Regions from separate parts of the Trichococcus sp. ES5 genome, predicted to be linked through region 3. Evidence: riboswitches for the same ligand, from Rfam matches in the RefSeq annotation. Region 3 holds a riboswitch; each other region holds the start of a gene.
The links. A riboswitch is a leader RNA that binds a small molecule or an ion and turns the genes downstream of it on or off. The one in region 3 is predicted to bind thiamine pyrophosphate.

Region 1 (5,449 bases), on a different contig from region 3:
GGACGTCTATACATCCGATGAAAACGGGAACCCGCAGGAGAATTCAAACTTCATCGCGATCGATATGGAGACCGGTTTTAATGATGAAACCTTCAGTGTGATCGGATCCCCGTTCACCTACAATACGACGACATCGATGAATGAGTGGTCTCCAGCTTATGAGGTCGCAATCGCTGCTCCTTCCGTCACGATCGAGGATGAAACCTACTCTTTGAGCATCACGGAGGATGCCGTGAACAACCGCATCTCCCCGGATACGGATTTGTTCACCGCCAGAGGAACTTTCAGCGGCACCTACGTGAATCCGATGACGGATCAAGAAGAGGAATTGACGCTTTCGATAGCTGCCTATGAACCGGAAGAACTTGCCGAAGGGGAAGCGAACCCGTTGGTCATCTGGCTGCACGGTCAAGGTGAAGGCGGAACAGATCCCGACATCGCAATCCTTGGAAATGAAGTATCGGCGTTGGCAAAAGAGGAGATCCAGTCCTATTTCAAAACTGACGACGTGACCGGAGCTTACGTGTTGGCTGTCCAAGCGCCTACCTATTGGATGGACGAAGGGGACGGAACGAACGGCAACGGCAGCGGCATCTCCAGATACACCGAAATCTTGATGGATACCATCAATGATTATGTAGCTGCGCATCCGGATGTCGATACCGATCGCATCTATTTGGGAGGCTGCTCGAACGGCGGCTACATGACCATGAATATGGTCATCCAATACCCGGAATATTTTGCTGCGGCTTATCCGGTCTGCGAGGCGTATGCTTACTATGAATACGAGCGCAACAGCGATGGCACGTACGTGAAAACGAATGATGAAGCTACCGGAACATCAAGTTTTGTGAAGACCGAGCAAGTTTGGTTCACAGCAGAAAAAATCCAGGCGATCAAAGACTTGCCTATTTGGCTTGTCCAATCCGCGGATGATTCGGTTGTCATCCCTGCGAATTACATGCTGCCTACTTACCAGGCGCTCATCCAGGCCGGAGCGGAAAACACTTGGATGTCCTACTACGAAACAGTCGAAGGAACGGACAGCCCGGGCACTACTTACCTAGGCCACTTCTCCTGGATCTACTTGTTCAATAACCAGGTGACAGGCGTCCAGGATAAGGAAGCGATCGCGGCTGCTGCCGACACTGAAACATTCGGATCAGAACCAAGCAACGCTGCCGGCGGAGGAACAGCTGCAGCGACAGTCGGTGAAACCACTTATACAAATATTTTCGAGTGGCTGAATGCGCAATCAAGATAAAAAGAATCAGCAAAAATGATTCTTGAGTAAGGCTGGCGCTTATGTTAAGATAGTTACAAAATTACATACGAAAAAGGGAGCTTGTGTCAGCAGGCTGAGAGGAAGTAATCAACTTCGACCGATTACCTGATTTGGATAATGCCAACGTAGGGAAATAACATTGAATGATTGTATTCAGCGGGAAATGCCTATCCGGACATTTCTCGCTTTTTTTGTCGCAAAAAAACTATTTGGAGGTACCTCATGTTCAAAACGTTATTCGAAAATGTCCAGCAACAGACGCCGCTGGTCCACTGCATCACCAATTACGTCACCGTCAATGATGTCGCTAATGCCCTCTTGGCTGCCGGTGGGTCGCCGATCATGGCGGATGCCCCCGAGGAAGTCGCGGACATCACAAGCATCTGCACCGCCCTGAATCTGAATATCGGCACCTTGAACAGCCGAGCCGTGGAGTCGATGCTGCTGGCAGGGCGCCAAGCCAATGCGCTCGCCCATCCCGTTGTTTTGGATCCGGTCGGTGCGGGAGCATCCCCCTTTCAGGACTGAAACGACATTCAACTTGCTGGAAGACATTGCCTTCACCGTGATCAAAGGGAACATTTCGGAAATGAAAACGATCCATTCCGGCAGCGGCACGACGAAAGGCGTCGATGCAGACATCAGCGATGCCGTGACCGAGGAGACGCTCGAGGCAACGGTCGCTTTCGCCAAACGCTTGGCCGACCGCAATGAGACGGTCATTGCGATCACCGGCGCAATCGATATCGTTGCGGACCGGGACAAAGCCTACATCATCCGCAACGGACATCCGCAGATGGCGAAGGTGTCCGGAACTGGGTGCATGCTGTCGGCATTGATCGCCGCCTATTGCGGAGCCAACTCGGAGCAGTTGCTGGATGCTACCGCGGCAGCGGTATGCCTGATGGGAGTCAGCGGCGAGCTGGCTTATGAAAGGATGATCCGCAATGGGGCAGGGACTTCATCCTATCGCAGCTACCTCATCGATGAAATCAGCAAGATGTCGGCCAAAAAACTGGAAGGAGGCGCTAAAATTGAGAATAGATAAGAACGATTTGCTGCTTTATGCGGTTACCGATCGCCAATGGCTGGGGGAAGCATCCTTGGCGGAACAGCTTGAAGAAGCCATCCAGGCGGGCGTTACTGTCGTGCAATTGCGCGAGAAGGAACTGGATTTTGATGCCTTTGTATCCCTTGGCAAGGAACTGCAGGCTGTGGCCAAACGCCACCGCATTCCCTTCATCATCAATGATGCGGTCGATGTGGCCTGGGCATTGGACGCGGACGGTGTACATGTGGGGCAGAGCGATATGCAGGCGGGAGATGTCCGCAGCCGGATCGGCGAGGGGAAAATCCTGGGTGTTTCTGCCCATTCCGTCGAAGAGGCGCTGGCAGCCGAACGGAACGGGGCCGATTATCTGGGCGTCGGTGCCATCTACGGTACAGCAACGAAGCCGGATGCCAATACGCTATCGATCGAGACGCTGCAGCAGATCTGCCAGGCGGTGAGCATACCCGTTGTGGGGATCGGAGGCATTGCTGAAGGGAATATCCTCAATCTGAACGGCAGCGGCATCGACGGGGTTGCCGTCGTATCCGCCATCTTTGCGCAGCCGGATATAACCGCGGCTGTGAAGAGACTGCGCCCGTTAGCCGAAGCGATGGTGCAACCATGAAACTGGAAGCAGTCATCTTCGATCTGGACGGGACGTTGCTGGATTCCATGCCGATTTGGCAAGGATTGGGAGAAAAGTATTTGCTTCAGAAAAAGCTGCAGCCGGCTCCTGGCTTGCAGGATGCCTTGAAGACGATGAGCCTCACGCAAGCTGCACAACAATTTCGTGCAGCATACGGATTGCATGAAACCGAAGCGACGATCCTTACGGAAATCGAGATGCTGATTGCGGATCTTTACCGTCATGAAGTCCCGCTTAAAGCCGGCGCCGCGGAATATCTGCAGACCTTGCAGGAGCAGAATGTGAAAATGTGCATCGCCACCGCGACCGAAAGAAATTTAGCCGAGAGCGCCTTGGAACGTTTGGGCATCCGGGACTATTTCAGCACTATCCTGACCAGCAGTGAAGTAAAGACGGGCAAAGACAATCCGCTCATTTATCAGCGGGCGTTCGAACATCTCGGGGCTCCCCTCACGAAGACCGTCATCTTTGAGGATGCCCTGCACGCCATCGAAACGGCAACGGCAGCCGGTTTTCGGGTAGTCGGCGTCTATGATGAGACGGCGGCACAGGATAGGGAGCGCATCGAAGCGTTGACGGAGAAGTACATCTATTCATTTTCGGATTGGAAAGGATGATAAAAACATGAAAACAGTATTGACGATCGCCGGGTCGGACAGTAGCGGCGGAGCGGGCATCCAAGCGGACCTGAAGACGATGATGGCGCATAAAGTCTATGGGATGAGCGTGATTACAGCGCTGACGGCACAGAACACAACAGGCGTGGCCGGAATCATGGAAGTGACACCCGAATTTGTGGCGCAACAGCTGGATTGCGTCTTCAAGGATATCCGGCCGGATGCGGTGAAGATCGGCATGGTGTCGAACGCCGCAATCATCAAAGTCATTGCGGAGAAGCTGTTCGAATACAAAGCGGAAAATATCGTCGTGGACCCGGTCATGGTGGCCACAAGCGGCAGCAGCCTGATGCAGGACGATGCCAGCCAAGCTTTGCGGACGCTGCTGTTGCCGTTGGCTGATGTGATCACCCCGAATGTGCCGGAAGGAGAGGCATTGAGCGGTGTCAAAATCGAGAGGAAGGCGGATATGCTGGCTGCGGCGGAGCGCATCGCTTCAGCAGCGGGGACTAGCGTGCTCCTGAAAGGCGGCCATCTCAAGGACAGCGCCGACGATCTGCTCTTTATGGACGGGAAAGTTAGTTGGTTCGAGTCGGAACGGATCAAAAACTCGAATACGCATGGCACCGGCTGTACGCTTTCCTCGGCCATCGCCGCGAATCTGGCTTTAGGTCACGGAATGGAAGCGAGTATCCGCCAAGCCAAAGCCTACATCACCGGCGCACTGCGTGACGGACTGGATCTGGGCAAGGGCAGCGGCCCGCTCAATCACGCTTACCGCATCAACTAAAAAAGAAAACAGGCGCGAGCGCGCTTGTTTTCTTTTTTAGGCTTTAGGTTTGCGGTTGTAGCCGCGTTCCCCGAAAGGTTGCTTGTCGCTCAGCCATTTTCCCTCCAGTTGTCCCAAGGCCTTCTTCTCGTTGAAGGAAGGGTCCTCGCTCTTTTCTAGCACTTCCAAAATCGTAAAGGTGAAGGCTTCCTGCCCGAATTGGTTCCAATCGGCTTGGAGTTCCTTATTGTTGTTCGCCCCCATGTTCAAAATATGTTTCATGCCGTTCAAGGTCTTCAGGTTCGGGGTTTTGCCGATGAAAATCTTTTGATTTTCCGTGTTCTTTACTTCGTAGATACCGGCTTCAACCGGGACCGCTTCAAATTGGCGTCGCAGTTCTTTTTTCTGTGCCATTTCGCTTCCAACTCCCTTTCTGGATTTACTCAAAAGCATACGCAAATTTTGATATTCCGTCAATTACCCCTGTCCACAGATGGAGACCACAACGGGTAAGCATTGGAGGTTCAAAATCAGTACGTTTATAATTATCTTTCCTTCTAATGTTCGTGAATATCTGGTTTTATAGGGTTAAAAATAGGTATTTCTTTCCAAATTCTAAATAAAACCTCATTATTCTGTCGTTTTTGTTTGTTATAATTTTGATTATAGTGAACATTCAGAATTTTTGAGCGTCTGCGTTGAAAGTAGAGGTCACCTCTATGGTCCGCATCCGGTTCATATTTGCGATCGAAGGGAAGATGGAAGATGGGATTACTATTATTCGATTTTGACGGTACATTGGCAGAAACATGCAAAATTAGCGAAATGGCTACAATGGATACATTTGAACATTTCGGCTATCCCGCTCCAACCCCTGAGCAACTGCGTGAGGATAGAGGAAAGCCCCATTTTGTGAAGTTTACCGGCTATCTAAAGCAATATGCTCTATCTCCGGTCGAGCTGGATAAGCTGATGGAAGTTTTTTGGGACAAATATGAGAAGTATGAAAATATGCTGTTGGAACCATACGATCTGTCGCGGGAGTCCTTGATGGAGCTGAAAGGGAACGGACATCATCTGG
Region 2 (5,449 bases), on a different contig from region 3:
TGCAAAAACTCCTCAACCTATCCAATGCTTCGCCCATAACTCATGACCGCAAGCAGCACCATGTACGCGAGGAAAACAAAGTCGTTGCCGGAAAAGCCGATCTCATAGTAATAGGTTCGCTTCACATGGCCGGAAAACCGTTTCGCTTCCATTGCCACGGCGATGCGATGCGCGCGCCGGATGCTCCCTGACAAGAGCGGGATGGTGTAGACCTTCATCCTGAGGAGAATACCCTGCAAGCCTTTCACCTTTTCGCTTCCGCGCACCTTGCGAGCATTGCGGATCGTTTCGAATTCTTCCGTCATGATCGGGATCAACCGCAGCGCAGCCATGAAGCTGTAGGCATATTTAGGATTCAGCCGAAGCTGTTGCATCAACGAATAAAACAAGTTGACCGGCCTCGTCGTCAATGCGAAGGTCAAGCCCAAAACAGCGAAGACCAATGCGCGCAGGCCGATCAGCATCCCCCGCAAGAAACTTTCCTCGGTGATGCGGATCAGCCCCCATTCGAACCAAAGCGTTTCGCCTTTTCCGAACAGGATCATGGCGCTGGCTGTCGACACGAAAATGGCGCAGAAAGGGATCAATAGCAACAAAATCCGCTTCAACGGCTGTCCCGTAAACAGCAGGAACAGGATCAAAAGCCCGCTGCCGATGAAGGCCATGATTTCAAGGTTGCGGACAAACATAATTGCGATGCAGAGCAGCAGCGACATGCCCAATTTCAGGCTGGGGTTGACACGGTGGAGCCAGGTTTCTTTCGCTTGTTCCCATTCCTTCATCTGCACAGTCCCCCTTCCAAGCGCAAATCAGCGGAGAATGCAGTCCGCATGTCCGTAGCCGATCCGGTGGTGTCCCGGATTTCGCCGTCGACAACCGTCCAAAACGTTGTTCCGTAGTTCCGGGAGAGTGTTTCATCGTGGGTCACCATCAGGATGACGGCGCCCTTTTTCCGGTAACTCTCCAAAAATTCCAGCAAGGCAAAGGTGTTTTTGGAATCCAACCCGAAAGTCGGTTCATCCAAAAGGATCAGCCGCTGACCTTGGATGATCGTCGCAGCGACGCTCAGACGCCGCTTTTGCCCCATCGAAAGTTGGAAAGGATTTTTCTCCCGCTGCCCGCTCAACTGGAAGAGTTCTAGGTATTCCTCCACCAGCTTCTCGATTTCCGAATTCCCCTTGCCGTCCAACCGGAGCGAATAAGCCATCTCTTCGTAGACCGTGTTCGCCACAAACTGGTACTCCGGATTCTGGAAAACGAAAGCCACCCGTTCGGCTAGCTTCTTCAATTTTCTGATTGGCTTTCCCTCCAACTCGTAGTGCCCGCTCGTTTTGATGAACTGCATGACGGCATGGAGGAAGGTGCTTTTTCCGGCTCCGTTTTGGCCGCGGATGATGACCCATTCACCCGGATAGGCCGCCAGCCCGGCCCCTTGAATTTTTATTTCCCCATTGCGCAAGCCTTTAAAATCGCGCAGTTCCAGCAGCGGACTCTGCAATCTAAAGGACTTCTGCTTTCGTTGCAAGGGCGTTTCCGCCAGATGTTGGTCCCATACCCCCGGAAACCAGATGCCCTGCTCCTTCATCTCGTCCTTGTGGGCCGAGAAGATTTCTTCGTTCGGTCCATCGGCGATGATGCGGCCGGATGCATCGAACAACACGAGCCGTTCGGCGAATGCCAGCACATGATCGATTTTGTGTTCCACAATGATGACCGTTTTGTCCTTGCAGACATCCTGCAGGACCTCCCAGATCGCTTCCGTTCCTTCCGGATCCAGCATGGCGGAGGGCTCATCCAAAAAGAGCACTTCCGGATCCAACACCAATACCGAGGCGATCGCCAGCCGTTGCTTCATCCCTCCGGAAAGGCTTTCGATGGGGATATGGCTGTCCGCCAGCTCCAAACCCACTTGCCGGAGCGCAACGTCTATTCTGGCAGTCATCTCTTCGCGCGGAACCGCCAGATTTTCGAGCACAAAAGCGAGTTCTTCATCGACATAGGGCATGCAGAATTGGCTGTCCGGGTCCTGAAAAACATAGCCCCAGGAAGCCGGCGTCACGAGCTTTTCGGCCTTCATCGGCACTTCGATCGATTGCGGAATCAGCCCGCTCAACACCTGCAGCAGCGTGGATTTGCCGCAGCCGGACGGCCCCAAAAGCAGCACTTTTTCGCCTTCAGCCACCGAAAAGGAAAGATCCTTGAACAACAAATCGGCGTCGCCGGGAAACTTCAACTTCAGCTTTTCCACATACGCTCGCTGCTCCATTTCCGCCATCCTCCTTAATCCATATCTGTGAAATCTTCAGTCGAAAGCGGACGGACAAGGTTCGTCACGCCGGTATCCTCCAGGACTTCCGCCAAGTAGTAGGCCAGCACCCCGGCAAAGAAAATCGAGCCGGCAAAACGGGCCAACAAATACAGCGCCAAGTTCCAAGCAGCCAACTCAGCAATCTGCCCGTTCAACGCATCCACCACTAGCGAACCCACGCAAGATGCCGAAGCTGCCAAAGCGGCAACCTTCAGGTCAAAACGTTTGTAACGGAAGGCCATGAACACCAATTCCGCAAACAATCCTTGCACCACGCCGGAAAGCAAGACGGTCAGACCCCATGGCGACCCCAAAAGGAATTCACCTGAAGCCGCAGCGATTTCCGCCAACAGCGCCACACCCGGTTTGCGGATGATGAAATAGGCGACGGTACCGGCGATGAACCACATGCCGTACAGCAGCTGATCAAGATGCAGACCCAACGGCTGCACCGCGTAATAAACCGTTCCCCACAGGATGTAGACGATCCCGAAAGCGATGGCGATGACGATCGTCACCAAAATATCTGTAAGCTTCAATTCTTTTTTCATTTTCTCTGTCTCCTCATTGTGTTTTATTTTGTCTCTTATTGCTCCAACGGTACCGGCCACGTTTCCATGCGATAGGCCATTTCCCAAAATGCGTATTCGTACTGACTGCTGATGATGAAATGCTCTTTCATCCTTTCGCGGTCGGCTTCACTCACGGCTGCGGCAATCTTATCCAGATGCTCAATCTGCTCATCCACCCGGTCCTGAAAATCCTTCCCGCCATAGGTAGCGATCCATTCCTGATAGATCGGTTCTTCCGGTGCTGCATTAATGAAGGCGTCGCCGATTTCGGCGTAGAGCCAGTAGCAAGGCAGAACGGCGGCGATCACATCCCCCAAATGCCCCGAGTGGCCGGCATGATAGAGATGGGACGTGTAGGCGTATGTTGTGGGCGCGGGTTTGAAACACTCTTTTTCTTCCGCGGTGATGCCCATCCTTTTCGAAAATTGTTCATGCAGGCCGATTTCGGCGCTGTACGTATGCTTCGCGAAGTCGGCGAACTGGTTGGTCGTCGCAATATCCGGTGCTTTGGCTGCGCCGAGCGCCAAAATTTTGGCGAAGCGCGTCAGGTAATAGGAATCCTGCTGGATGTAAAAACGGAAATTCTCCAACGGCAAGGTGCCGTCCCCGATCCCTTTCACAAACGGATGCTCCATGCTGGCTGCCCAGATCGGTTCTACCGCTTGGCGGATTTGTGCTGAAAATGTCATTGCTTTCCCTCCATATGCTGTGAGCGCTCCGCAAGGGTCCCGACTTATCCGAACGGCCGCTCTTGATTTTTGCAAACAAAAAAACCACTCTCTTCCCAACGGAAAAAAGTGGTTGTATGTTCCTTATGCAATAGGGACTTACTTAGCCAAAAGAGGCCGCCACTTCCCTACGCTGGTACAAACCAGATCAGGTTCTAAGGGTCTCGAAGTCCTACTTCGATCTCAGCTTTTTGGCGGACAGTCATCCGCCGGTAAAGCACCCCTAGTGGTAAAAAGAATATTCAGTTCATTTGCTATTGTTCTAATCGTATCATAATTTTTCCGGAAGTCAACTCGTTCTGTTGCACTAAACGTTACCGTTTCTTGTATTTATTCACCATATGCAGCCAACAACGCTTGTCCGTCTGCTTCAAAAACCTGCAATGCCTGCAGCGCCAAATCCTTGTTCATCATGTTATTCAGGACATCCGGAGGGATCGTGGCAGTATGCGCGCCCGACTCCAATGAATCGATGACTTGTTGGGAATTTTTGAAGCTCGCTGCCATGATTTTGGTCTTGTAGCCTCTGGCATCGATGAACGTCCGCATGGAACGGATCGCCTTGAAGGGATCGATCGCATTGTTCAGCATCCTGTTCACATACGGTGCCAGATAATCGCATCCGGCTGCGGCGGCCAGGATCCCCTGGTCCGCAGAATAGATCAGTGTCCCCAGGATCGCTCTTTCCGGATCGTCCTCTTTCACTTTTTTGATTGTTTCCAAGCCTGCTTGTGTAACGGGAATCTTTATCGAAAGTCGGTGATTTGCATCAAATGTCTTTATTGCTTCATAATCGGCAAACATTTCTTCAGAAGTCGTACCCAGCAATTGTACAAAAAGTTCCGTCGGCTCCAAAGCCAATAAATCTTGTAATTGTTTGAAGCGACTGCCGGAACCAGTCGACAAAATCGTCGGGTTGGTGGTGACTCCTTTCAGAAATCCGCTTTTCAAAAAACTTCCGATTGCTTTGATGTCGTTCGAATCTATGTACATACGCTACTACCCCACAGTTTCAGTGATTTTGATGATGGTGCCTTCCGCGATTTCGTTCACTGTTTTGTGTTCAACATACAGAGAGCCTGCCAATTCAGCGACTGTTTCTCCGCTGAAGTTAATGGTGATGTGCCCCAGATCCCTGAGGTTTTTGTTGACCACATCACCCACTGCTGTGACGCGATAACTATCGTCGCCGATAACCAACGCGTGTCCTAGTTGAATATCCTGCTCCAGTGCATTTTGTTCGATCAGGAAGCAATATGGCCGCAATGCTTCCGGAGCATCGTCTCCGAACAATACCATCATATCCTCAGCTAAAAACTCCTTAGCATTAGGTCCGATTTCTGTGACTACCGTTGAATAAATTGACATTTTTCTTCACCTTTTCCGATTATTAGTTTTTAACCATTGGCTGAACGAACCCGTTCAGCTTTTCTGAATTTTTAATACAATCCGAAGCTTGCTAACCAAGCGACGAATACGCGGGGCACACCGTTCAGGAATCGAGAATAAAGAACGGATGGTACGCCGACTTCTACTGTTTTAGCTTCTGCTTCCTGCAAGCCTAACCCGACTGGAATGAAATCGCAAGCATTTTGTGTGTTGATGGCGAATAAAGCCGGTAAAGCTAAGCTTGGTTCGATATTGCCTTTACCGATCTCAACACCGATCAATGTTCCGATAACTTGCGCGATTACGGCGCCAGGTCCCAATAGCGGAGAAAGGAAAGGCAAGGAGCAGATGAACCCTATGACCATCAAGCCCCAGACATTACCTGCCAATGGAATCATCATTTTCGCGAACAGATTGCCGATTCCGCTGCCTTGGATAATACCGATCAGCAT
Region 3 (5,449 bases):
CATCGACAATCATTTCCGCATAGATGTCATCCTCCAGGAACGCATGTCCGGTCACACCCGGTTCACGATGATGGAGTCCCCTTTGCGCATTGAAGAGATGGGTGACATGCGCTGCCTTGGATTTTCTCAGCTGGCTGCGAAGAGCATCCGAATGCCCGACCGAAAGCACGATGCGGTTATCGAGACAATACTTTTCGAATGCCGTCGCATCAGTGGTCTCCGGCGCATAGGTTACCAAACGGATCAAGCCGCCGCTCAAGTCCTGCCACTTGCGCATCAAAGCAGCATCCGGCAGTTTGATGTGTTCTTCCGGTTGCGCTCCCTTAAATACTGCGGAAATGAACGGCCCTTCGAGGTGGATGCCTTGGATGACCGGATTTTTTTCCGCGGCCTTGCGGATGCCGACCAAAGCCTTTTCGATATTTTCTGTCGATTGCGTCATCGTCGTCGGAAAATAACTGGTGATCCCTTCCCGGTGCATCGCCGCAATCATCCGGTTGATGCCCTCCGCATCACCGTCCATGTTATCCACACCATATCCGCCATGGCTGTGGACATCAATGAAGCCCGGCACCAGCCTGATTCCGGTTGCGTCAATCACTTCCTCGCCAGATTCGGGAACGTATTCCGACATATTCCCGACTGCGCTGATTTCTTTTCCGAACCGGATATACCCATCGGAGATGACTGTTTCCCCTGTATAAACTTCTGCATGGATGATCACTTTTTTCATTTGCGTTCCCCTCTTCGATCCTGAACTTTATTTTCACTGTGCACCTGCATGACTCAGCCGCCACATCCCACTATTCCGATTTTTTCGAATAACCTTGCACATTTTTTCTCGTCAGATCCATGTTGTATTTGAAATTCTCATCCTGCACCAAGAAGGTCGAAATCACATCGATCAGATACATCATCCCGAACTGTGTGTTGACGAACACCGTGTTGTTGACGAAACGCGAGTGGTAACCGAAGCAAGTGACGTCCGCCAGTTTCGTCAGGGAACTGTTTTTGAAGCTCGTCAGGGCGATGATCTTCGCTTTTTTCTTCTTGGCGATCTCCAGTGATGCTATCAGTTCCGGCGTTTCGCCTGAATTTGAAATGGCAATCACCAATTCGTCCTCCTTGATGATCGAACTGTTGATGATCATCAGGTGGGAATCCGTAACCCCCGTGGCATTCAGACCCATGCGGATCAAGCGTTGCGCCAATTCGGCGGCCGTGAACCCGGAACTGCCGATGCCGTAGATGACTGTTTTGTTTGCATTTTTGATCCAATCGACAACCGTTTCGATTGCCTGATCCTCGATCATCTGATTGGTTTCATCGATGACTTGCGTATAATAGCCATAAATATCGTCATAGACAGTCGGCATTTCTTTCAAAGGATGCTCGCTTGCCAATGAACGCAGCGCAATCTTCATATCCACAAACCCATCGATGTTGATGCGTTTACAGAAACGGGTGATGCTGGACGTCGAGGTCTCCACCTTCGCCGCCAAATCCTTGATGTTCATATTTTTGATGGATGCTTTATTCTGCAGAATGTAATCCGCAATTTTTTTCTCGTTCGCGGAAAAAGCGGAATACTGATTTTGGATCTCTTCGATGATTGTCATTTTTCGTTGCCTCCTCCTGTTTTGCGCAGCCGCCAAAAGCGCTTTACGCATTTCTTGACTTCGCCTTTTCCCCTTCGCTGATAGAATAACACATGAAAATAGTTTTTTCAATTATTATTTTATGAAAATAATTTTCTTAACTATTTCTATTGGAGACACTTTTAGACAGCAGAAAGCCGCCCTCTTCCGAGAGCGGCTTCCTGCTTATGCGGATGTTTTAAATTCTGTTCCGATCCAACACGCTTCTTTTTTCCATTTCCAGGATGATGAAATAAGCCATCCCGGCTCCGATGGCGGAGCTGATTGCGAAGCTCGGAAGGAAGAGCATCAATGCTGCTTCCATGCCCATAAAGAGCTGCGCCAGCAAAGTGCTCACCAGCGAGCCCAGGATTCCGGTGCCTATCCATTCACCCAGCGCCGCGTAACCGATCTTTTGCGTTCTGGCATAAAACAGACCTGCGCAAACAGCTCCGATCATGCTGCCAGGAAAGGCAAATATGGTTCCCGTTCCCAGCAAGTTGCGCAGCACGGAAACGCCGAAGGCCTGCAGGACGGCGTACCCGGGTCCTAACCAGACAGCGGTCAGTACATTCAGCAGATGCTGCATCGGTGCTACCTTTGCAATGCCGATCGGGATGACGAAGATGCTGTTGCTGACCACCCCCATGGCAATGATCAAGGCAGTGGTGACTAATTTTTTTGTGTTCATAAGATTTTCCCCTTTTCAGTTTGATTCATTCCTTTTGAAGCCTGATCTATGCGAACCGTTTCCCCTCCTCCCGGATTTTAACGAAAATAAAAAGACACCTCCCCTGAGATGTCTTGGATATACGTACGGACTCCAGACCGAGCTCAGTTCCCTCCGCCAGTACGAACTGGATCAGGTTTGAAGGGTTCCGACAGTTTCGGTCTCAGCGCTCGCGCGCACCCCTACTGAAAATAAAAAACGCTATATGATCTGATGCGAAAATCAGAAAATATAACGTTTTGATGTCTATTATGCGAATAGTCAAACGCCACATTCCCTCCGCTAGTATGAACTAGATCAGGTACAAAGAGTTCCGGCAATGCCGGTCTCAGCGCAATAGCGCACCCCCAGTGTTTCTCATTTGATTCTAACCAATAATCCGCGGAAACGCAACCCTATTCTGAAGCTTTCTCTCCCGCAGCGCTCGGATCCAACACAATGGCTTTTCCGAAACTGTCCTGGCTCTGCAAAAAGGCATGGGCTTGGGCAACCTCTTCGAGCGGGAAGACTCGCTCGGGATCCACAGCAATGCCTTTTTCTTCAATGTACTCCAGCAGTTCATTCACCTTCTCGCCGGAGACGTCACTCGAATGGAAAGTAGTCAAGTAGCTGTTATGCTTCAATTCCATGATGGGATCGAAATCCTCCAGGAACCATTTCCCGCCCAGTTGACCGGTGCTGCAGACAACGCCGCCTTCCCGGATATGGGAAAGGCTGTCCTTGATCGTCGCAGGGCCGATCAATTCCAGAATTTTGTCGAAAGTCTCTTCCGTTTCCAACACGCCGTTGCGGTCTTCGACGTAGTCGGTGAAGCCGGCTTCTTTCAATCTCTCACCCTTTTCGGCTTTCCGCGTGCTCCCATAAATCCGGATATCCGGGAATTGGGCTTTGACCAACTTGGCAAAGGCAACCCCGACACCGCTCGTTGCCCCCCGAACCAAAACCTGATCGGATGCTTGGATCCGCAGATTCTTCATGGAACCGAAAGCCGTATAGTAGGTTTCCGGAAGGGCCGCCAATTGGGACCAAGGCAAATTGGTGTGGACTGGATAGATTTGGTCATCCGGCAACAGGGCATATTCCGCATAACTCCCGTCGAAGGCTCTCCCCATTTCCCCCATGATCGACACCACTTTTTGACCGAGCGGCAATTTTTCTTCGTCGCTCGAACGCTCCACTATCCCTACGCATTCAATCCCTAAAATGCGGGGAAATTTGACCGAGGGGGATTTCCCCTCCCGCGTAAAGATTTCCGAATGGTTGATGCCGAAGCCCATGACCTTCACGAGAGACCAGCCTTCCCGGATTTCCGGAAGCGGAACTTCCTGATGCACCAGTTTTTCCGGTCCGCCCGCTTCATGCACTACGACTGCCTTCATTTCTCCGACTTCCTTTCTTATTTTCATAGCGACAGCATGCAGCTGGGTATTCCCGATTGCGTACCGCAAAATTTCTTGTAGGCATAGGAGTCGCACAAAGTCACGGCATCTGTTTGAAAAAGCGGCACCGATTCGCCCTGGGCAACCTCCGTCAGTTGAACCGAAACCGCACGCCCTTCATAAGACAGGCCGGATTTCTTTGCCTGCTCCTGCTGCTTTCTTTTGTCCAAAATTTCATACTTCCGTCCGTTCTTCACAAAATGATTCCCGGTTTCGATGAATTCGAAGTTCACATGCTGGTCCACGCAATCTTGGTGCATCCTGTGCACCCATTCATAATGGCATTCCCTTGCCCCATCATAGTTTTCCCCGCCAACGATGACGCGTTCGATTTTTCCGGACGACAAATGCTTCGTCAAGTCGATTTCGCCGATCAACGGTGCGGCCATGATGCCTCGGTGTTTGAAAGGCAGATCCAGGAGTACCGGGATCCGCCTATCGGCCATCTTTTGGTTTTCGGCAGAGACATTCATCCACACGTTTTCCCAACCGTCTCCCCAATTTTCAGGAAGGCAATCTTTCACGCGTTCGATTCTTTTCGTCAACAAGTAGAACAGCACGTCCGAACGCTTCTCAATCATCTTCCAGACTTCCCCGCGCCACTCGTCCGCTTCCTCAAGAAAGAAGTCAGAAGTCATGCAGACGCGTATCGTGGAACCAGGAGGTATGACAAAGTCGCCGCGCCGGTTTCTTTTCAACGGTCGATCGAAGCTGCTCTGGACTTTATAAATCAGCGCGCCATCTTTTCCTCGTTGACTATCCAAATGAAACATATAACAATTTTGGCATCCCGGGCTGACCTTTTTGCAGCCGTGCAACGGGTTCCAGATATCACTCAAGCGACCACTCCTTTGAAAAGATCAGGCAAATCTCCGTCGCAACGCGTTCTCAAGTAAGTACAGGATGACATTGACAAGCAGACACAACAACATCGACAGCACAGTACCCCACAACAGTTTTACGACGCTGAATGTCCGCAAGCCATCGAAAAGGACAGTTCCCAACCCGCCCGCATTGATCGTTGCGGCGATGGTTGCGATGCCGATTGTGGAGGTCGCAGCGATCCGTATCCCTGCGATGATTGATGACATTGCCAACGGCAGTTGGATTTTCCGGAACATTTGATTCCTCGTCATGCCCATCCCTACAGCGGCTTCGATGATTGTCGGATCGATCTCCTTGATCCCTGCGGAAAAACTGCGCAACAGGACATATTGGCAATAAATCACCAATACGATGATGGCCGTGTTCCTTCCCAGTCCCGTCAACGGAATCAAGATGGCAAATAGAGCAAGACTCGGGATCGAATAAAGCAAAGAGGTCAGATAGATCAAGCCGTTCATCACGCGTTCCTGATGCATGCAGGCCAGGATTATGCCACTAGCGATGAGGATGGCGATCGTCAGCGTCGTCCCCACTAATTCGATATGCTGCATCGTGGCAAGCAACAGTTTTTCATGGTAAGTATTCCAGTATGCAATCATTTCAGCTCACTCCAAAATGCCTCTTGTTCCTTTACGGTGGCAATCAAATTTGCGACAAACTCCGTTTTCGGATTGCGCATGATTTCCCTCGGTGCATCAAATTGACAAATCTTGCCTTTGTCCATTACCAGCACTCTCGTCCCCAGCTTGAACGCCTCA
Region 4 (5,449 bases), on a different contig from region 3:
ACTTGAATAATTGAGGTAATCCTCTGCGCTGCCGAGTGCATTTCTGAACTCCCTTGAAACATCCGGCTGCGGAGCGGGCTCTTCGACAGGGGCAATCACTATTTCTTCGCTGACTGCCGGAATTGATTCTGGCACTGATTCTGAGGTGGCCATTGCAGCTGATGATGCTTCTTCTGAAACTTCAACATCAGTGCTCGTTCCGCAGGCAGTCAAAATTAATGCACTACCAAACAATAATAAGTAATTTTTCATGATGATTCCTCCAGTTAGTTTTTTTATATCAACCGCAGAAGCGGTGAATATCATAAACCAGGAAAAATAACGCGGTTTTACGAACCACCTATAATCAGGGCGGTCAGTTTTTGTTTTTTAAGAGTATCGATCAGGAGATTGTGGTCTGTAATTTGGATATTAAATAACTTCTTCAATTCCATCGGTATCTTCTGCTCACGTTAATAGAATTATACCTCATAAATCGACAAATATTGCACACAAAATAAAATATTTTATTTGTACGAGTATAGAAATAACCTGTTTGATATTTGACATTCTTGTGTTGTATAGCTGTCAGTCCGATTTTGATTCAAAAAGTTTGATACTACTCTTTTTATCCAGCATATATCTGTTATAATGGCGTGGATATCTTTTTCCTGAAAGTTATCCCATACAAAGGAGGGGGCTAATTTGAAACTTTTACATACATTAAAACCGATAGTTGCAGTCATTGCCGGGAATATTATTGTCGCATTTGCGATAGCGGCGTTTATTTTGCCGAAAAATCTGATCGCCGGTGGATCGACGGGGCTTGCCATCATTTTGAATCATTTCTTCGGGTTGAACATTTCTTTGGTCGTGCTGATTTTCAATGGTCTCATGTTTTTCATCGGAGCCGCGTTGTTGGGAAGGAAGTTCGCGTTGACGACGATCCTGAGCACGATCATTTTCCCGACGTTTTTGACTTTTTTCCGGACAGTGCCCGCTTTGCAGAACATGACGGATGACATTTTGCTTTCGGCGATCTACGCTGGAATCCTGTGCGGGTTGGGTGTGGGGCTGGTGTTCAAGGTCGGCGCTTCTACGGGCGGGATGGATATTCCGCCGCTGCTCCTGAACAAGCATTTCCGCATCCCGGTTGCAGTGGGAATGTATGCGTTCGACGTCATTTTATTGCTGATCCAGGCGTTCTTTTCCAGCATGGAAGAGATTCTTTATGGGCTCATCATGGTGTTCCTGACGTCCATCGTCATCAACAAAGTGATGGTAACCGGAACGAATAAGATGCAGCTTTTCATCATTTCCAAAAAGTTCGAGGAAATCAAAGAGGCGTTGCTGTATGTGCAGGATGTCGGTCTGACCCTGGTGAATATCGAAACGGCTTTTGAGGGGGCGCAGCAGCAAGCGGTGCTGTGCGTCATCGAGCAGCGTAAGTTGTCGGCCATCAATGCCTTGGTCAACGATATCGATCCATTTGCTTTCGTGATTATCGGGCAGGTGCATGAGGTTGCCGGGAAGGGTTTCACACTGGAACGCCAGTCCGGATTAGTCGAATAGAATCAAAAAACTGAGGCGTGATCCGAGATTCGGATCACGCCTCAGTTTTTCTGTAATTAAAAGTGGATGTTTCATGACTGGGTTACCGGTCCAAATTGGGCGATCAAGTCATGGATTGTCGGCTGTTCTCTTTGCGTTCATACGCAAACAACCGAGAGATCCACGAAGCGTCGGCTGTTCTGGCCGAATGCGGACGCAAACAACCGAAAGATCCACGAAGCGTCGGCTGTTCCGGCCGGACGCGGAAGCAAACAACCGAGAGATCCACGAAGTGTCGGTTGTTCCGGACGACCGCGGATGCAAACAGCCGAGAGAACCGCGAAGTGTCGGCTGTTCCAGCCGAACGCGGAAGCAAACAACCGAGAGAACCGCGAAGTGTCGGCTGTTCCGGCCGGACGCAGATGCAAACAGCTGAGAGAACCGCGAAGTGTCGGTCGTTCCGGACGAACGCGGATGCAAACAGCCGACATAGCTCATGAACAACGGTTGTTCCGGCATGAAATCAGTATCCGCGGACGGCTTTTTTCGGAACGTACAATTGTGGGTTGGTTTTGGCGATAACAGCCAGCACCATGATCGTGAATGCACCGGTCGCCAAGGCGCTGGCGCCGTTCAGCGTGATGGAGTAGAACCATGCGCTCCAGCCTTCAGGCGCGTAGGATCCCCAGAAATAGTAGCCGGCGATCGTGTGCCAGAAATAGCGGCCGACAGTCCCGACGACAGTGCCTATAAAGACATTCCACAAAAGCATTTTTTTATTTTGATCCGCAATCGCCTGTTGCACTTTCGGCGTGAAAAGACCCGCCAAACCAGTGAAACCAAAGGCGATGAAGTACTCGATGAAACCTTGCAGCGGCGTTAAAATATAGGCCGTCCCGATCAGAATGTGCAGCACGCCCCACAGGAAACTGGCGAAGAAACCGGGGACCAAACCGCGGCGCAGGCAGTAAAGCAGCATGACCGGTGCTCCCACCGTGACGGAAAAACTTGGGCCAATATTGAAAGGGATCAGGGATAAAACGGTTGCTAAAGCAGCAATGATGGTTCCTTCGATCCAGATGTTCAGATTTTTTGACATAAAAAAAACTCCTCCTTTTTTTGGGCATAATATACCATCGACAAAGGAGGAGAATAAAATTCAATTCTCAATCACAATCCCTACGCTCGTACTAACGAACAGGTTCGAAGGGTCAGAATCTATGTTCAATCTCAGCCGCGGACGGCCCCCCTTTGTGAAACGGTTTATTCAGTTAAGTTACACTTTACTACAGTTGATTTTTTTATGCAAGTTGCACGGTGCACAAAGCCGCATCCAGGACTATGCCAGAATGGCTAAACACTTGTGTGAAATGAACTATTTCTGCTCTTTTTCGGCTTGCGCCTTCAGGATGGCTTCGCGCTTCTTTTTCTTCTGCGTATTCATGTAGGAATCGATTATGCCACCGGTCAGCATGCCGATACCGAAGCCATAAGTCAGGTTGCCCGCGAAATAACCGATTGAAGCCCCAATCAGCATGCCGTACATCGTAAAATTGAATGAATTCTGCAATTTCGGATCTTCGTCGACCGGCAGTTTTTTATTGGTTACCGCGCCAGTATTGTTTTTATGCAGTTCCGGTATTGTTGGTTTCACATTTCTGCGTTGGATCTGGTTGCCTTTGTTCTTTTTCGCCATTCAGTGTACTTCCTTCCGTCTATCTGACACTTGTATTGTCTCCAATGAACATCATATCAGTTCATTTCCGGCTCTTCAATAGAACTTTGCTCGCGGATATACGCAGAATCGTAAAAATAGTAGAAGTCTTCCCAAATCGGAGGATCCTTAATCTTCTTCGGACAGTTCGACCGGGTCGCCGTTGTCATCCTGGAAATAGCCCTTCAGCACAAAAGCATCATCGCTCGGCCGATAACCGAGGGCAGTTTTGGCCTGTGAGATGTCCAAGCGTGGGAAGCGGTTATCCGATAGCCCGTTCACCAACAGGAACGGCTCAACAAGTTTAGCTTTGAGGGCGCAGTCGACTAAATGGCAAAGGTCCCGTGGAGACAGGTATTCGGCCAAGCCCGCTTCGTCGACGATCGGATCATCGAGGTTTTCATCAAAGTTGCCGATGCGGATGCCGATGGATTCTTGGCCTTCCGTAAAGGCGAAGTGGCTGGCCAATCCTTCCAGATAGACTTTCGAAACGCCGTAAATATCGCCCGGACGGACAGGTTCATCGGCGTGAACCTGCACATTTTTCGGGTAGGCGCTGACGGTATGGATGGAACTGGCGAAGATGATGCGTTTGACGAAGTTTTCGTACTTGGATGATTCCTTGAACAAGTAGAAGGGCATCTTGTAGTTCAAATCGATCAGCTCATCGTCAAAAATAGCATCGGGTGAAGGATTACCAGCCAGATGGATAACGTAATCGATCCCTTCCAGCAGTCCGTCCCAGTTGCCGGCGACAGTCAGGTCCAACTCTTTGACGATGGTGCCCTCCAAAAGGGCCGGATCGACGTTATGGAAATGGATATCCACCAAAGTCAGTTCGTAGCTCTCCTTCAGATGATCCGCCAAAATTCTTCCTATATTACCGCTTGCGCCGGTGATCATGATTGTGGTCATTGTCGAAATACCCCCTTGTTTTTTTACAGTTGCTATCGTGAACGTCTTTGTTTTAACTGTATGCAAGCCACCGGAAAATGTCAAAGGATAGCCCTTACAAAAACGGCGATTCGTCGGACGAAAAGGGAATGTTATATTTGAGTAAAATGTAGGTAAATTAATTGAGACACGGGCGTTATCCCTGTATAATAGGGGTAAGATGATAGGCAAGGGCAAGACACTTTTCAATCGAAAACGAAGGGGTGAGTCGGATGGACTTGTTGAAATTGCAAATGCGCGCTTTTCAAGGTCAGTGCGGATCTGTTGTGCAACAATCTTCCCATTCATTCTATTGCCCGACAGAGCACGTGCTTTCGCATGTGTTTTTTTGTTGATCCTGAAAGGGACCAGCGGGGCTTATCATCATAATGCCGAGCATCAAACGGGGGTGATGACCATACTACTTTCTCAAAACAAGTCAAAACGGAAAGGAACGGTGATCCGACGTATATCTCCTAGCTGTCAGGTGTGACAGCCATCGTACCGATGAAAGGCGTGAGGCCGGATAGCATGGTAACGTATCACCCAAATTGCGAAAAAATATAAAAAACTGGCGAGGTTCTCTTTCGGGTGCCTCGCCAGTTTTTTTGAATCGGGATTATGCTTTTTTAACGAACTCGGACTTCAGTTTCATAGCGCCGAAGCCATCGATTTTGCAGTCGATGTTGTGGTCGCCTTCGACCAAACGGATGCCTTTGACTTTTGTGCCGACTTTCAATGCGCTCGAGCTGCCTTTGACTTTGAGGTCCTTGATGACCGTAACAGTGTCGCCGTCCTGCAGCAGGTTGCCGTTCGCGTCCTTGACGATCAATTGATCTTCGTTCGCTGCCTCTGCAGCATCCGCGCTCCATTCATGTGCGCACTCGGGGCAGACCAGCATTGTGCCGTCTTCGTAAGTGTAAGGGGAGCCGCATTTCGGGCAATTCGGTAATTCCATCATGATTTTTATTCCTCCGTTGTTTTGATTAACTGTCTTTTTATTTTCCATTTCCGGCCTTTTATCCAAGGCAGAAGATGCCTCTATACTGCCATATTTTCGCCTTGTTGACAATAGAAAATAGACAATATAAGAATAATAACCAATAAGAAGAAAGATAACGGATCGGGAAGGCTTTATTTGTGTTGTTGACTGAGGTTGTCCGATAACCATGTAGAATCGGACAACTAGAGCGCAAGCGCATTATGACATTCCAAAAAGGTCCGGATCGAAGTCATCGATCCGGGCCTTTTCGATCAGATGCTGCTCAACAC

Region 1: it holds a riboswitch for thiamine pyrophosphate, as region 3 does, so the genes downstream of both, TES5_RS15615 (hydroxyethylthiazole kinase) here and thiW (energy coupling factor transporter S component ThiW) in region 3, are expected to answer to the same signal.
Region 2: it holds a riboswitch for thiamine pyrophosphate, as region 3 does, so the genes downstream of both, tenA (thiaminase II) here and thiW (energy coupling factor transporter S component ThiW) in region 3, are expected to answer to the same signal.
Region 4: it holds a riboswitch for thiamine pyrophosphate, as region 3 does, so the genes downstream of both, thiT (energy-coupled thiamine transporter ThiT) here and thiW (energy coupling factor transporter S component ThiW) in region 3, are expected to answer to the same signal.

The regions. Positions count from the first base shown of each region.
Region 1 is NZ_FJND01000016.1:14,240-19,688, reverse strand. Features, by position in the region: gene TES5_RS11305 (prolyl oligopeptidase family serine peptidase) at 1-1,264, shown strand, start outside; TPP riboswitch at 1,328-1,434, shown strand; gene TES5_RS15615 (hydroxyethylthiazole kinase) at 1,508-1,813, shown strand; gene TES5_RS11300 (hydroxyethylthiazole kinase) at 1,785-2,333, shown strand; gene thiE (thiamine phosphate synthase) at 2,320-2,961, shown strand; gene TES5_RS11290 (HAD family hydrolase) at 2,958-3,599, shown strand; gene thiD (bifunctional hydroxymethylpyrimidine kinase/phosphomethylpyrimidine kinase) at 3,607-4,389, shown strand; gene TES5_RS11280 (GIY-YIG nuclease family protein) at 4,426-4,782, opposite strand; gene TES5_RS11275 (HAD family hydrolase) at 5,134-5,449, shown strand, end outside.
Region 2 is NZ_FJND01000007.1:76,440-81,888, forward strand. Features, by position in the region: gene TES5_RS07585 (energy-coupling factor transporter transmembrane component T family protein) at 18-782, opposite strand; gene TES5_RS07590 (ABC transporter ATP-binding protein) at 779-2,266, opposite strand; gene TES5_RS07595 (ECF transporter S component) at 2,281-2,859, opposite strand; gene tenA (thiaminase II) at 2,895-3,569, opposite strand; TPP riboswitch at 3,717-3,843, opposite strand; gene TES5_RS07605 (transaldolase family protein) at 3,939-4,601, opposite strand; gene TES5_RS07610 (PTS glucitol/sorbitol transporter subunit IIA) at 4,608-4,976, opposite strand; gene TES5_RS07615 (PTS glucitol/sorbitol transporter subunit IIB) at 5,048-5,449, opposite strand, start outside.
Region 3 is NZ_FJND01000011.1:87,611-93,059, forward strand. Features, by position in the region: gene nagA (N-acetylglucosamine-6-phosphate deacetylase) at 1-733, opposite strand, end outside; gene TES5_RS09660 (MurR/RpiR family transcriptional regulator) at 804-1,619, opposite strand; gene thiW (energy coupling factor transporter S component ThiW) at 1,837-2,328, opposite strand; TPP riboswitch at 2,460-2,561, opposite strand; TPP riboswitch at 2,624-2,726, opposite strand; gene TES5_RS09670 (zinc-binding dehydrogenase) at 2,763-3,746, opposite strand; gene TES5_RS09675 (DUF5131 family protein) at 3,770-4,645, opposite strand; gene TES5_RS09680 (ABC transporter permease) at 4,667-5,290, opposite strand; gene TES5_RS09685 (ABC transporter ATP-binding protein) at 5,287-5,449, opposite strand, start outside.
Region 4 is NZ_FJND01000012.1:73,357-78,805, reverse strand. Features, by position in the region: gene TES5_RS10130 (Ltp family lipoprotein) at 1-252, opposite strand, end outside; gene TES5_RS10125 (YitT family protein) at 685-1,551, shown strand; gene TES5_RS10120 (hypothetical protein) at 1,662-2,030, shown strand; gene thiT (energy-coupled thiamine transporter ThiT) at 2,054-2,629, opposite strand; TPP riboswitch at 2,690-2,791, opposite strand; gene TES5_RS10110 (hypothetical protein) at 2,906-3,226, opposite strand; gene TES5_RS10105 (NAD-dependent epimerase/dehydratase family protein) at 3,374-4,159, opposite strand; gene TES5_RS10100 (zinc ribbon domain-containing protein YjdM) at 4,797-5,138, opposite strand; gene ppdK (pyruvate, phosphate dikinase) at 5,432-5,449, opposite strand, start outside.